One region of the Aurantimonas litoralis genome, then DNA from elsewhere that is predicted to be linked to it. Evidence: predicted binding sites of a transcription regulator. Region 1 holds the regulator's gene; the other holds the start of a gene.
The links. Region 1 encodes PhoB, which activates phosphate uptake and scavenging genes when phosphate is short. Its sites were predicted from a motif close to TGTCATNNANCTGTCAT; they were not measured.
Positions count from the first base shown of each region.

Region 2: a site for PhoB is predicted at 5,264-5,280, ahead of N7I30_RS18195 (long-chain fatty acid transporter). Genes of this name have one in related genera too.

Region 1 is NZ_JAPFBM010000004.1:102,881-110,393, forward strand. Features, by position in the region: gene pstA (phosphate ABC transporter permease PstA) at 1-24, shown strand, start outside; gene pstB (phosphate ABC transporter ATP-binding protein PstB) at 48-857, shown strand; gene phoU (phosphate signaling complex protein PhoU) at 877-1,623, shown strand; gene phoB (phosphate regulon transcriptional regulator PhoB) at 1,629-2,372, shown strand; gene N7I30_RS10290 (GcrA family cell cycle regulator) at 2,478-3,041, opposite strand; gene N7I30_RS10295 (aspartate aminotransferase family protein) at 3,491-4,705, shown strand; gene argF (ornithine carbamoyltransferase) at 4,714-5,667, shown strand; gene N7I30_RS10305 (Hsp33 family molecular chaperone) at 5,660-6,688, shown strand; gene apaG (Co2+/Mg2+ efflux facilitator ApaG/CorD) at 6,762-7,154, opposite strand; gene N7I30_RS10315 (CDP-alcohol phosphatidyltransferase family protein) at 7,249-7,513, shown strand, end outside.
Region 2 is NZ_JAPFBM010000010.1:82,824-90,336, forward strand. Features, by position in the region: gene erpA (iron-sulfur cluster insertion protein ErpA) at 1-85, shown strand, start outside; gene xth (exodeoxyribonuclease III) at 93-875, shown strand; gene N7I30_RS18185 (tetratricopeptide repeat protein) at 936-1,772, opposite strand; gene ilvD (dihydroxy-acid dehydratase) at 1,759-3,483, opposite strand; gene N7I30_RS18195 (long-chain fatty acid transporter) at 3,749-5,011, opposite strand; gene N7I30_RS18200 (valine--tRNA ligase) at 5,385-7,513, opposite strand, start outside.

The sequences.
Region 1 (7,513 bases):
CGCCGCTTTGAGAGGCGCTGGTAGACATGCGACAGGAGACCTCCATGATGGAAAATATCCAGGTGACGTTAGCGAAAGGGCCTGTCGTGCAACCCAGACGTCCGATCAAGATGCGATCCGAGAAGGTGACCGTCCATTACGGTCCCAAGCAGGCGCTCTACGACATCGATCTCGATGTCGAGGAGAACCAGGTGACGGCGCTCATCGGACCGTCGGGCTGCGGCAAGTCGACCTTCCTGCGCTGCCTGAACCGGATGAACGACACGATCGACATCGCCAAGGTGGGCGGCAAGATCACGCTGGACGGCGAGGACGTCTACGATCCGGCGATCGACGTGGTCGAGTTGCGGGCGCGGGTCGGCATGGTCTTCCAGAAGCCCAACCCGTTTCCGAAGTCGATCTTCGACAATGTCGCCTACGGTCCGAAGATCCACGGTCTCGCCTCGACCAAGGCCGAGCTCGAGGAGATCGTCGTCACTAGCCTGCGCAAGGCCGGCCTCTACGAAGAGGTCAAGGACCGGCTCGCGGAGCCGGGCACCGGCCTGTCGGGCGGCCAGCAGCAGCGCCTGTGCATCGCCCGCGCCATCGCGGTGTCGCCCGAGGTGATCCTGATGGACGAGCCCTGTTCGGCGCTCGATCCGATCGCGACCGCCAAGGTCGAGGAACTCATCGACGAGCTGAAGCAGAACTACACCATCGTCATCGTCACCCATTCGATGCAGCAGGCGGCGCGCGTCTCGCAGCGCACGGCGATGTTCCATCTCGGCTATCTGGTGGAGGTCGGCCCGACGGAGAAGATGTTCTCCAACCCGGACGACAAGCGCACCCAGGACTACATCACCGGCCGCTTCGGCTGAACGAAGGCAAGGAAGCGTCATGCCCATGACCGAACATACAGTCACGTCCTACGAAGACGAGCTGAAGCTGATCGTCCGCCGGATCTCGGAAATGGGCGGGATGGCCGAGCGGATGGTCGAGCAGTCGGTCGCCGCGCTGATGCGCAGCGACTGGGGGCTGGCCCAGTCGGTGGTCGCCGACGACCTGCTGCTGGACGATGCCCAGCGGGCGCTCGACGAGCGGGCGATCATGACCATCGCCAAGCGCCAGCCGATGGCCGTCGACCTGCGCGAGATCGTCGGCGCCATCCGCATTTCCAACGACCTGGAGCGGATCGGCGACCTGGCCAAGAACATCGCCAAGCGGGTGATCGCGGTCCACGACCACGCCCATCCGGTGCAGCTGGTGCGCGGCATCGAGCATCTGTCGGAAATGGCGCTGGAGCAGCTCAAGGAAGTGCTCGACGCCTATGGCGAGCGGGACTACGAGCGCGCGCTCGCCATGCGCGAGAACGACGAGCAGATCGATGCGATGTACACATCGATCTTCCGCGAACTCCTGACCTACATGATGGAGGATCCGCGCAACATCACCTCCTGCACGCATCTCCTGTTCTCGGCCAAGAACATCGAGCGGATCGGCGATCACGCCACCAACATCGCCGAAACGGTCTATTATATCCAGACCGGCAAGCAGCTCGAAAACGAGCGGCCGAAGGGCGACAACACGGCGACGATGACCCAGCCGGTGCCGAACGACCCGCCGAGCCAGGCTGACGAGGGCTGACAGCGATGAGCGCACGGATCGTCGTCGTCGAGGACGAGGAAGCCCTCGGCATTCTCCTGCGGTACAATCTCGAGGCCGAGGGCTACGTCGTCGACGTCATCGACCGCGGCGACGAGGCCGACATCCGGCTGAAGGAGGAGGTGCCCGACCTCCTGATCCTCGACTGGATGCTGCCGGGCCTGTCGGGCGTCGAGCTGTGCCGGCGGCTGCGCCAGCGCGAGGAGACCGAACGCTTGCCGATCCTGATGCTGACGGCACGCGGCGAGGAGAGCGAGCGGGTGCGCGGCCTTTCGGTCGGCGCGGACGACTATGTCGTCAAGCCGTTCTCGACGCCGGAGCTGATCGCCCGGGTGCGGGCCATGCTGCGCCGCTCCAAGCCCGAGAAGATCTCCAGCCAACTCGTCGCCGGCGACATCGATCTCGACCGCGAGACCCATCGGGTTCGGCGCGCCGGACGCGAGCTCAAGCTCGGACCGACCGAGTTCAAGCTGATGGAATTCTTCATGCAGTCGCCGGGCCGGGTGTTCTCCCGCGAGCAGCTGCTCGACGGCGTCTGGGGCCGCGACATCTATGTCGACGAGCGCACGGTGGACGTGCATGTCGGCCGGCTGCGCAAGGCGATCAATCGCGGCCGTGAGCGCGACCCGATCCGCACCGTCCGTGGCGCCGGCTATGCGCTGGACGAGCAGTTCAGCGCCGCCAGGTCCCCGGCCGCGCCGGCCCGCACGCGGCTGAGCGCCGGCGCCTGACGGGTCTCCGCCCGGCGCCGGGCGGCTGCTTCACGAGCCTGAAACGCATACACCCCGCGCGGCCTGGCCACGCGGGGTGTTTGCGTTTGGTACGGTCTGTGGCGCCTAGCGGGCGCGGCGGCGATCCGAGAAGGGCTGGAAGGCCAGCTTGGCGTGATAGGCGCAATAGGGCGAGGCATCGCGGGCGTTGTTGCCGCAGAAATGGAAGTCCGGCTTCATCGGGTCGCCGACCGGCCATTTGCAGGTGGTCTCGGTCAGCTCGACGAGGCTGAGCTTGCGGGCGATCGGCACCACTTCGGCGCTCTCGCGCTCCTGCGGCTGATCCATCACCTCAAGCTCTTCCTCCGGCTCCATCTTCAGCGCGGTGGCGCCCATGGTGCGCGGCATGGAGCGGCTCGGGGCCTGCTGCTGCGAGGCGGCGACCAGACGGGCCGGCACCACCATCTCGACGGTCTCGACCTCGGCCGTGCGGCGCGGGGCAGGGCGCTCGACGGCGACCGGCTGCGCGACATTCGGCTGGCGGGCCCGCGATTCGAGTTTCAGGCGGTGCACCTTGCCGATCACGGCATTGCGGCTGACGCCGCCCAGGCGGTCGGCGATCTGGCTGGCGCTCAGGCCTTCGGTCCAGAGCTGCTTGAGCAGCTCCACGCGTTCGTCAGTCCAGCCCATGGCAAGCTCCTTTCGGCATAGTCGCGACGGCTGGAATCCCTCCACAAGCGCGACGGCTGACCGCGCCAGAACGCACAAGATATATTGAGGAACTAGGTCCGCCGCACGAAATCTAGTATCTTGACGGCAAGATAGCCCAGCCGCGGACTCGCTGACAAGGCTCGTCGGGGACGCAGGGGAATCGTTTGGGGCTTTTCCCCAGCCTTTGTTGCCGCCCGTGACGTTCGTCAAGCCTATGACGGACAAGCAGGGCGAAAATGCGGTTCGATTGACACCGCGTCGGCTCGCCATGGTATAGCGGAAGCTCCGAAGTCTCGGAAAACGCTGGAAAGCCTGCCCCATCGGCAGGCTTTGGCGTTTCAAGCATCCCGCCCCAGCGGTTCGCGCGCCGGACCGATCCCGCAACAACAACCGGATCCGACCCTCACGATCCAGCAAAGTCAAAGGCCATGGCTGACACGACGGACCATTCCTCGCCGCTCTTCGAGACCTATGCACGCGCGCCGCTCGCCTTCGAGCGCGGCAGCGGCGTCTGGCTGGAGACGCGCGACGGCCGACGTTTCATGGACTTTGGCGGCGGCATCGCGGTGAACTGCCTCGGCCATGCCCATCCGCATCTCGTCGAGACGATGAAGGCGCAGGCCGAGAAGCTGTGGCACGTCTCCAATCTCTACGAGATCCCGGACCAGACGCGGATGGCCGAACGGCTGACGGCGGCGACCTTCGCCGACCGCGCCTTCTTCGCCAATTCGGGCGCCGAGGCGGTGGAATGCGCGATCAAGACCGCGCGGCGCTATCACTACGTCAACGGCGCGCCGGAGCGCTATCGCATCCTGACCTTCGAGGGCGCCTTCCACGGGCGCACGCTGGCGACCATCGCGGCTGGCGGGCAGAAGAAATATCTCGAGGGCTACGGCCCGAAGGTCGAGGGCTTCGACCAGCTGCCCTTCGGCGACCATGACGCGCTGCGCGAGGCGGCGGCCCAGCCGGACGTCGCGGCGATCCTGATCGAGCCGATCCAGGGCGAGGGGGGCATTCGCAGCGTGCCGGCCATGTGCCTGACGGGCCTGCGCGAGATGTGCGACAATCTCGGCATCCTCCTGATCTATGACGAGGTGCAGACCGGCGTCGGGCGGACCGGCAAGTTCTTCGCCTACCAGCATTCGGGCGCCGCGCCGGACATCCTCGCCTCGGCCAAGGGCATCGGCGGCGGCTTCCCGCTCGGCGTCTGCCTGGCGACGGAGCGGGCGGCCAGCGGCATGACGCCGGGCTCGCACGGCACCACCTATGGCGGCAGTCCGCTGGCGATGGCTATCGGCAATGCGGTGCTCGACGTGGTGCTGGACGACGGCTTCCTCGACCATGTCCACGACATGTCGCTGCAGCTCAAGCAGTCGCTGGCCTCGCTCTCGGACCGCTATCCCGACGTGATCGAGGCGGTGCGCGGCGAGGGGCTGCTGATCGGGCTGAAGGCCAAGGTGCCGAACGGCGAACTCGTGGCGCAGATGCGCGAGGAAGGACTTCTGGCGGTGCCGGCGGGCGACAATGTCGTGCGCCTGCTGCCGCCGCTCAACGTCACCGCGGACGAGGTCCGGCAGGCGATGGATCGGATCGAGACGGCGGTGGCGGCCATGTCGGCCGGCAACCGGCGCAAGAGCGCGTGAGGCAGATGATGACGATGGCAAACGGCCCCAAGCACTTTCTCGACATCTCCGCCGTCCCGAGCCGCGACCTGCACGACATCATCGACGACGCCGCCAGGCGCAAGGCGCTCGGCCGCGACGGCCCGAAGCCTTTGGCCGGCAAGGTGCTGGCGATGATCTTCGACAAGCCGTCGACGCGCACGCGGGTGTCCTTCGACGTCGGCATGCGGCAGCTGGGCGGCGAGACGCTGTTCCTGTCGGGCACCGAGATGCAGCTCGGCCGCTCGGAGACCATCGCCGACACGGCGCGGGTGCTGTCGCGCTATGTCGACGCGATCATGATCCGCACCACCACCCATGACCGGCTGACGGAAATGGCGGAATACGCCACGGTGCCGGTGATCAACGGCCTGACCGACGACACCCATCCGTGCCAGATCATGACCGATCTTTTGACCTTCGAGGAAAAGCGCGGCCCGGTGCGCGGCAAGACCTTCGCCTGGACCGGCGACGGCAACAACGTGCTGTCGTCCTTCGTCGAGGCCTCGGCGCGCTTCGCCTTCAACCTGACCATCGCCACGCCGGCGGGGTCGGGGCCGGACATGCGCTTCGTCGAACGGGCTCGCAAAGACGGCGCCTCGATCCTAATTACGGAAGACCCGGTGGAAGCGGTGACCGGCGCCGACTGCGTCGTCACCGACACCTGGGTGTCCATGGGCCGCGAGGAACAGGCACGCGGCCACAATGTCTTCATGCCCTATCAGGTCAACGAACGCCTGATGGCGCATGCCAAGCCCGAGGCACTCTTCATGCATTGTCTCCCTGCCCATCGCGGCGAGGAAGTGACCGACGCCGTCATGGACGGCCCGCAATCGGTGGTCTTCGACGAGGCCGAGAACCGTCTGCACGCGCAAAAGTCCATCCTGGCCTGGTGCTTCGACGCACTCGGCACCGAGACATCCGCGGGGCAGAGCCGTGGCTGATCCGCAGAAGGCGCTCGGCGAGTTCAACTTCGCCGGCGACGATGCCGTCGTGCCGTTCGCGGTCGAGGGCCTCGACGCCCGTGGCCGGGCGGTGCAGCTCGGCCCCATGCTCGACCAGATCCTCGGCCGGCACGACTACCCCGAACCGGTGGCACGGCTTTTGGCGGAGATGGTCGTCCTGACGGTGCTGCTCGGCACGTCGCTGAAATTCGACGGCAAGTTCATTGCCCAGACCCAGACCGACGGTCCGGTGGACCTGCTGGTCGTCGACTTCACCACGCCGTCGAGCGTGCGCGGCTATGCCCGCTTCGACGCCGACAAGCTGGCGGCCGCCGTCAGCGTCGGCGCGACCTCGTCCGAGGCGCTGCTGGGCAACGGCATCATGGCGCTGACCGTCGACCAGGGCGAATACACCCAGCGCTACCAGGGCATCGTGGAACTGGCCGGCTCGTCCATGGAGGAGGTCGCCGAGGCGTATTTCCGCCAGTCCGAGCAGATCCCGACCGCGGTGAAGCTGGCGGTGGCGCGGATCGTCAAGCGCGGCGAGAACGGCTTCGTGGAAAGCTGGCGCGCCGGCGGCCTGGTGGCACAGTTCCTGCCGGAATCGCCGGAGCGCATGCGCATGCCGGACCTGCCGGGCGGCGACGCGCCGGAGGGCGTCGAGGACGAGCTGGGCGATTTCGAGCCGGACGATTCCTGGGTCGAGGTGCGGGCGCTGGTCGACACGGTCGAGGCGTCGGAGCTTGCCGATCCCGATGTCGGCGTCGAGCGGCTGCTCTTCCGCCTGTTCCACGAGCGGGGCGTGCGGGTGTTCCCGCCCAATCCGGTCGCCGACGACTGCTCGTGCAATCGCGAGCGGATCAAGGGCGTGTTGTCGAACTTCTCCGCCGAGGAGATCACCGAGAGCGTCGAGGACGGCGAGATCGCGGTGACCTGCGAGTTCTGCGGCGAGTCCTACAGCTTCGATCCGTCGGAATTCACGGACGCCGAAAGCGACAAGAGCCCCGACGGCGAGAGCTGATCCCACACTTTTCGCGCGCGACCGGTTCGGGCGCGGGGACGGGGCGCTGACGGCGGCCGGCGGGTTCGCGCGGCTAGTTCAGCACCCGCTGGCGGGCCGGCACGTCGAGCGAGAAGGCCGGGATCTCCACCTGGAACAGCGTGCCGTCCTCCTGCTCCATGCGGTAATGGCCGCGCATGAAGCCGGACGGCGTGCCCAGCGGGCAGCCGGAGGTGTAGGTGAAGCTGTCGCCGGGCGCGAGCCGCGGTTCCTCGCCGACGACGCCGGGGCCGCTGACTTCCTCGACGTGACCATTGGCGTCGGTGATGTGCCAATATCGTGATCGCAGCCGGGTCGTTTGCCGGCTGCCGTTCTCGATCTCGACCGTATATGCCCAGATCCAGCGTCCGTCGTCCGGCATCGACTGGTCTTCCAGATAGGTCGGTGTCACCGTGACCGTGATGCCGTGCGTCGTCGCCCTGTACATGGCCCCATACCCGAATGGCGTGTCGCGTCGCTTCCGTTATCGCGGCGCGGCCGGTTCGGGTCAACGGCGGGTCGCCGCATGGACGGAGAAAGCCTTGCTCGACGGTGTTCTGAAACGGCAGATCGACCCGCCGATCGACTGGCTGGCGGGCGGGCTGGCGCGGCTGAAGATCGGCGCCAACACCGTGACGGTCGCCGGCCTCGTGTTGGGACTGGCGGCCGCCGCCGCGATCGCCTTCGGCGCGCTGATCACCGGCCTCGTGCTGATCCTCTTGTCGCGGCTCGCCGACGGGCTGGACGGGGCGGTGGCGCGCCAGACACGGCCGACCGATTTCGGCGGCTATCTCGACATCGTCTTCG
Region 2 (7,513 bases), on a different contig from region 1:
CGACGACCTGATGGGCCAGTCATTCCAGATCCGCAATCCCAACGCCGTCGCGTCCTGCGGCTGCGGCACGTCCTTCTCGGTCTGACGCTCCCGTGCTGATCGCGACCTGGAACATCAACGGCGTCAAGGCCCGCCTCGACGCCCTCCTCGCCTGGCTGCAGGAACGCTCGCCCGACATCGCCTGCCTGCAGGAGATCAAGAATGTCGACGAGACCTTCCCGCGCGAGGCGATCGAGGCGCTCGGCTACCATGTGGAGACGCATGGCCAGAAGGGCTTCAACGGCGTCGCGCTGCTGTCGAAGGAGAAGCCGGTTTCGATCGAGCCGCGGCTGCCGGGCGACAGCAGCGACGAGCATGCCCGTTTCATCGAGGGCGTCTGGGATTTCCACGGCCGCCCCTTGCGGGTCGCCTCGCTCTACCTGCCCAACGGCAACCCGCTGGGCACCGAGAAATTCACCTACAAGCTCGCCTGGATGCAGCGTCTCCACGCCCATGCCCGCGACAGCATGGCCCGCGAGGAACTGCTGGTGCTGGCGGGGGACTACAACATCATCCCCGAGCGCGGCGACGCGGCGCGGCCGGACAACTGGACGGGCGATGCCCTCTTCCAGCCGGAGAGCCGCGCGGCCTATCGCCGTCTGATCAATCTGGGGCTGAGCGACGCGATCCGCGCCACCACCGACGCCGACGGCACCTACAGTTTCTGGGATTATCAGGCCGGGGCCTGGCAGAAGAACAACGGCATCCGCATCGACCATCTGCTGCTGTCGCCGGAAGCGCAGGACCGGATGGCATCGGCGGGGATCGACCGGCATGTGCGCGGCTGGGAAAAGCCGTCGGACCACGTCCCGGTGCTGGTCGAACTGGCAGCCTGAGCCGCTCGACCGCGTTCCGTCGGAGCGCAGACGCGACCGTCGCAAACTATCCGCAAATGATCAGTTCTTGGTGCTGACCATGCCGGTCGCGGACGCGATCTGCTGCTCGGCATAGGCGAGCGCGGTGCGCCGTTCGTTTTCCGAGGCGATCGCGAAGATCTCTTCCTGCAGCGGACGGATCCACTTTTCGTCGCGCGGCGAGGCCTGCTTCAGCGCCATGGTCAGCATGCCGAGCCCGCGCACCGGCTGGGCCGGCAGCGAGATGCGGTCACCGTCGAACAGCAGATAGCCGAGCAGCGCCGCGGCGCCGACATTGCCCTTCTCGGCGGCCAGATTCAGCCAGCGCGCCGCCTGCCGGGGATTGGCCTTGCCGCCTTCCCCGTTCAGCGTCATGCGGCCCAGTTCGAACTGCGCCTTGGCGTCGCCGAAATAGGACGCGGCGTGGAAGTAGAACTGCCGCGCACGCTGCAGGTCCACCGCCACCGGGCTGCCGGAAATCCCAACGCGCAGATAGTCGGCCAGCGCGACGACCGCGCTGGAGACATAGGCGGCGTTGGTGAAGTTGCCTTCCTCCTCGCCCTGATCGCGTACGATCTGTTCGAAGATCTTGAAGGCCTCGTAGTCGTTCTCCGGCACGCCGTCGCCCTCGGCATACATCCGGCCGAGCTTCCAGCGCGCGCCCGGATGTCCCTTGTCGGCGGCGTAGCGCAACGCCTCGAAGGCTTCCACCTTCTCGCCGCGCTGATAGGCCTTGAAACCGAAGGAGAAGAGTTCCAGCGGCCCTGCGTCGGGATTGACCCTGGCCGCCGGGTCGAGCGCAAGCGCCGACCCGCCGACGCTGCCAAGCAGCGTCAACGCCAGGATCGAGACCGACAGGAACGAACTAGAGGTCCGCATAACAGTGCTTTTCCGCCGCTCCGCCCGGATGTGTCACTGCGCCGAGGCGCGCCGTGCCGACCTGCTGGGCGTATTTCCAGATGGCACCGGACTGGTAGTCGGTTTCGCGGGGCTTCCAGTCTTCGGCCCGCTTCTTCATGTCGTCATCCGACACGTCCACGTCCAGTGTCCCGGCGACGGCATCGATGGTGATGATGTCACCGTCGCGCAGCAGGCCGATCGGACCGCCGAGCGCCGCTTCCGGGCCGACATGGCCGATGCAGAAGCCGCGGGTCGCGCCGGAGAACCGGCCGTCGGTGATCAGCGCGACCTTGTCGCCCATGCCCTGGCCGTAGAGCGCCGCCGTGGTCGACAGCATCTCGCGCATGCCGGGTCCGCCGCGCGGGCCCTCGTAGCGGATGACGAGAACCTCGCCTTCCTTGTACTGGCGCTTGGAGACGGCCTCGTAGCATTCCTCTTCCGAATCGAAGCACCGCGCCGGGCCGGAGAACCGCAGGTTCTTCATGCCCGCCACCTTCACGATGGCGCCGTCCTGGGCGAGGTTGCCCTTCAGGCCGACGACGCCGCCGGTCTCGGTGATCGGCGTGTTGGCCGGATGGATCACGTCCTGGTTCGGGTTCCAGGTCACCTTCGCCATGTTCTCGGCAATGGTGCGGCCGGTGACGGTCATGCAGTCGCCGTGCAGATAGCCATGGTCCAGCATGGTCTTCATCAGCATCGGGATGCCGCCGGCCTCGAACATGTCCTTGGCGACGTATTTGCCGCCCGGCTTGAGGTTGGCGATGTAGGGCGTCTTGCGGAAGATCTCCGCGACGTCGAACAGGTCGAACTCGATGCCGCATTCATGCGCGATCGCCGGCAGATGCAGCGCGCCATTGGTCGAACCGCCGGTCGCCGCGACGACGGCGGCGGCGTTCTCCAGCGCCTTGCGGGTGACGATGTCGCGCGGCCGGATGTTGCGGGCCAGGAGCTCCATGACGATCTCGCCCGAGGCGTAGCAGAACTTGTCGCGGATCTCGTAGGGCGCCGGTGCGCCGCAGGAATAGGGCAGCGCCAGGCCGATCGCCTCGGCCACGGTCGCCATGGTGTTGGCGGTGAACTGCGCGCCGCAGGAACCGGCCGACGGACAGGCGACCTGCTCGATCTCGTCGAGATCGTCGTCGTTCATCTCGCCGACCGAATGCTTGCCGACCGCCTCGAAGATGTCCTGGACGGTGACCTGCTGGCCGCGGAAATTGCCCGGCAGGATCGACCCGCCATAGATGAAGACCGACGGCACGTTCAGGCGAACCATCGCCATCATCATGCCCGGAAGCGACTTGTCGCAGCCGGCGAGACCGACCAGCGCGTCATAGGCATGGCCGCGCATCGTCAGCTCGACCGAATCGGCGATGAGGTCGCGCGAGACGAGCGAGGCCTTCATGCCCTGGTGGCCCATGGCGATGCCGTCGGTGACGGTGATGGTGCAGAATTCGCGCGGCGTGCCGCGGGCTGCCGCGACGCCCTTCTTGACGACCTGAGCCTGGCGCATCAGCGAGATGTTGCACGGCGCGGCCTCGTTCCAGCAGGAGGCGACGCCGACCAGCGGCTGATGGATCTCTTCCTTGGTGAGACCCATGGCGTAGAGATACGAGCGGTGCGGCGCGCGCGACGGCCCCTCGGTCACATGCCGGCTGGGCAGGTTCTTCTTGTCGATCGAATGCGCGTCCATCGGTCCCCCTCGTACACAACGCTGTTCATGGCCCGCCTCGACGCCGCGCCCGATCAGCACCTCTGGGGTGAGCGGGTTTTGTGGCGGCAACGGGGCATGGCTTCCCGCGGCGGACTATAGGCGATGCTCCGCTGCAATAGTGTTGCAGCGATCCCACAAGCAGCGAATTCGCCTCGATGCCCGCGAGAGGGTCCCGGCTAGCAAAAAGGCGCGCCCTGCGGACGCGCCTTCCTTGTGCTTCAACGAGTTGGTCGCGAGACCGGACTCAGAAAGTGAACTTCATCGAGGCGTTGACCGCATAGACGAAATCGTCGCCGACCGTGGCATTGAAGTACGCACCGTCGCTGGTCGACTGCTCGCCATCGGTCCAGTAGCCGACGAGACCGCCGAAGCGCAGCTCGCTCCACTCGTTGGCCTTGAACGAGACGCCGCCGGCCAGGGTGTAGAGATCGGTGTAGGTCGTCTCCGAACCGGTCGACACGCCGCGATCGTAGCCGACCGAGACGGCCGCCGAGATCTCGTCGGTGAACGCCCGGCCGAGGCCGATCGACGCCGTGTAGCCATCACGCCAGTTGTAGGGCGACAGGCTCGAGCGGGTCACGCCACCCGTGGTGATCGAGCTGACGGCGGTGCCGTTGGTGCTCCAGTCGGTCCAGCGGAACGACGCCAGCAGCAGCGTGCCCGGTGCGATGCCGGTCTGCGCGTTGATGTAAAGGCTCTGCGGGCTGACGACATCCGAGAAGTTGGAGGTGCCTGCCGCAACTGGAGTTCCGGGAGCCGGAGCGCCGGGCACGACAACCTGCACGCCACCGGGTCCGATGATGTAGGCATCGCCGTTCGCCGTCACCTGTCCGGTACCGGTGAACTCATCATGCGTTGCCTCGGAGCGATACATCACCTGAGCGCGCAGAGCGATTTCCGGCTTCTCGAATGCCGCACCGACGCGATAGCCGTATGCATAGTCGCTCTTCGTCTCGACGGTCGTGCGCACCGGCAGGAACACCGGAACCGCATTGATCGGAGTCGCAGAGAGGCTGGTTCCGTCGAAGGTGAAGTCTTCGGCGAAGACGCCGCCGAGAATGCTGAAGCGGCCGATGTCATTGGTGTAGGACAGGCGGCAGGTCAGGCCGAACTCGTTCGACTCGAACTCGCTCGTCTCGGTTCGCGAATTGGCCGTCGGACCAGCCGGAAGCGCCCCGCCCGGCGCGCCGGTGTAGTCGGATTCCGCCGCGAAGGAGATCACGTAGGTGCCCGCGCAGCCGGCCATCTCGCTGTTAATGCCGAAGGCCAGCGACGGGATGAGGTAATTCTGCGTATAGGTGCCGAAATTGCCGCTCTGGCCGTTGATCGACTCGAAGCCGCGCTGCGGATTGACGTAGGTGACGCCGGTCCGCATCACGGCGGTGCCCTGCTCGAACAGGATGTCCGTGTCAGCCGTGCCGCGCTGGAAGCCACCGGCGAGGGCCGACGTGCTGAGCGCCGCCGAAGCCAGGGACGCGCCGAGAATCGTTGTCAGAAAAGTTCGCAATGGAATCCCCCCACTCTTGTTGAACTTCCGCGGGAACCCAGCCGCTGAAAGTTGACGCAAACGTAAACGATAAATTCGCGGTCCGGAACTCCCCGGTTGCAACACCGGGGCGATTGCGACGCTTCCGCCACAGCGGCGATCATAGCCGGCGAAGCCTGCGCAAGCCTTTGCACATTCTGCTTTTTCGCGTGGGGGAACGGGGAGTTACGTAGGGAGAGATCGGCCCGCGCAGGGCGCGAGGAGACAAAATCGTGTCCCGAGCGTGTCATAAATACGACAGATCGGGCGCTCGGCGCAAAGGGCCGGATGATACCGGGCATTGCAGGAGCACGGCGCCTCCTTGCGAGGACACGCCGTGCTCCCGATTGCAAGGCTACTGCAGCCGTTCGAGTGCCGCCGACAGCTTGTCGGCCTCGATCCGGTAGCCTTCGCGCTTCTCGCGCTCCTGCTCGACGATCTCGTCAGGGGCGTTGGCGACGAACTTCTGGTTGGAGAGCTTGCGGTCGATCCGCTCGATCTCGCCCAGGGCCTTGTCGCGGGCCTTGCCAAGGCGGCTGCGCTCGGCGGCGACGTCGATGAGCCCGGCCAACGGCAGGGCGAAGCTGCCCCCCGCCGCCAGGATCTGCGCCGACTGTTCCGGCGCGGTCTCGGCGGTGACGATGGTCGCCAGCCGCGCCAGCCGCTTCACGGCGGGGCCGTGCCGCTCCAGCCGCGCTGCGGTTGCCGCATCCGGCGCCACAGCGACAAGATCGGCCTCGGTCGCCGCCGGCACGTTCATCTCGGACCGCACCGAGCGGATCTCCGACACCACCTCGATCAGCCAGTTGATGTCGTCGGCGGCGTCGCGGTCGGCGAAGTCGAGCACCGGCCAGGCCGCATGGCAGAGCAGCGAGGCGCGTTCGCCGGCGGCGGTCACCTGCCACAGCTCCTCGGTGATGAACGGCATGAACGGATGCAGCAGCGCGTAGATCCGGTCGAGGACCGACCCCATGACGTGCCGCACCTCGTTGGCCGCGGCCTCGTCGCTGCCCATCAGCGCCGGCTTGGCCAGCTCCACATACCAGTCGCAGAACAGGTTCCAGACGAAGCGGTAGAGCGTCGCCGCCGCCTCGTTGAAGCGGTAGGCCGCGATGGCGGTCTCGGTCTCGGCGATGGTGCGGCCGAGCTCGGTCACGACCCAGCGGTTCAGCGGCAGCGAGAGCTGCGACGGATCGAGGGTGCCGCCATGCACGGCGCCGTTCATCTCGGCGAAGCGGGTCGCGTTCCACAGCTTGGTGCCGAAATTGCGATAGCCGGCGATGCGCTGCGGATCGAGCTTCACGTCGCGGCCTTGCGCCGCCATGATCGCCAAGGTGAAGCGCAGGGCGTCGGCGCCGAACTCGTCGATGAGATCGAGCGGATCGACCACATTGCCCTTGGACTTCGACATCTTGGCGCCGGTCTTGTCGCGCACCAGGGCGTGGACATAGACCGTGTGGAACGGCTCCTCGTCCATGAATTCGAGGCCCATCATCATCATCCGGGCGACCCAGAAGAAGATGATGTCGAAGCCGGTGACGAGGACGCTGGTCGGATAATAGGTCGCGAGTTCCGGCGTCTGGTCCGGCCAGCCGAGCGTTGAGAACGGCCAGAGGGCCGACGAGAACCAGGTGTCGAGAACGTCCTCGTCGCGATGCAGGAAACCGTCGCGGCGCGCCGGGTCGGCGGCCATGGCGCGGGCTTCCTCGTCGTCGATCGTGCCGTTGGTGACGTAATGCGACAGCGCCGCGGCGACGGCCTCTTCCTCGGTCTTGGCGACGAAGATCTCGCCGTCCGGACCGTACCAGGCTGGGATCTGGTGACCCCACCAGAGCTGGCGCGAGATGCACCAGGGCTGGATGTTCTCCATCCAGTCGAAATAGGTCTTTTCCCAGTTCTTCGGCACGAACTTGGTGCGGCCCTCGCGCACCGAGGCGATGGCCGGCTCGGCCAGCGTCTTGGCGTCGACATACCACTGGTCTGTGAGGAACGGCTCGATCGGCACGCCGCCGCGGTCGCCATGCGGCACCGTGTGCGGATGGTCCTCGACGGCCGCGAGGAGACCGCCCTCCTCCATCATCGCGACAATGGCCTCGCGCGCGGCAAAGCGGTCCTCGCCGTCGAGCGCCGCAATGGTGCGCTCGAGTTCGGCGGTTCGCTCCAGACCGTCGAGGAAGGCCTCGTTCTCGGCCAGGGTGATCTTCGCGGCGACCGTCAGGATGTTGATCTGCCTGAGATCGTGGCGCTTGCCGACCTCGAAATCGTTGAAGTCGTGCGCCGGCGTCATCTTCACCGCGCCGGTGCCGGCCTCGGGATCGGGATATTCGTCGGCGACGATCGGAATCGGGCGGCCAACCAGCGGCAGGATGACGGACTTGCCGACGAGGTCGCGGTAGCGCGGATCCTCGGGGCTGACCGCCACGCCGCTGTCGCCCAGCATGGTCTCGGGCCGGGTCGTCGCGACGACCAGATGGTCGCGGGTCT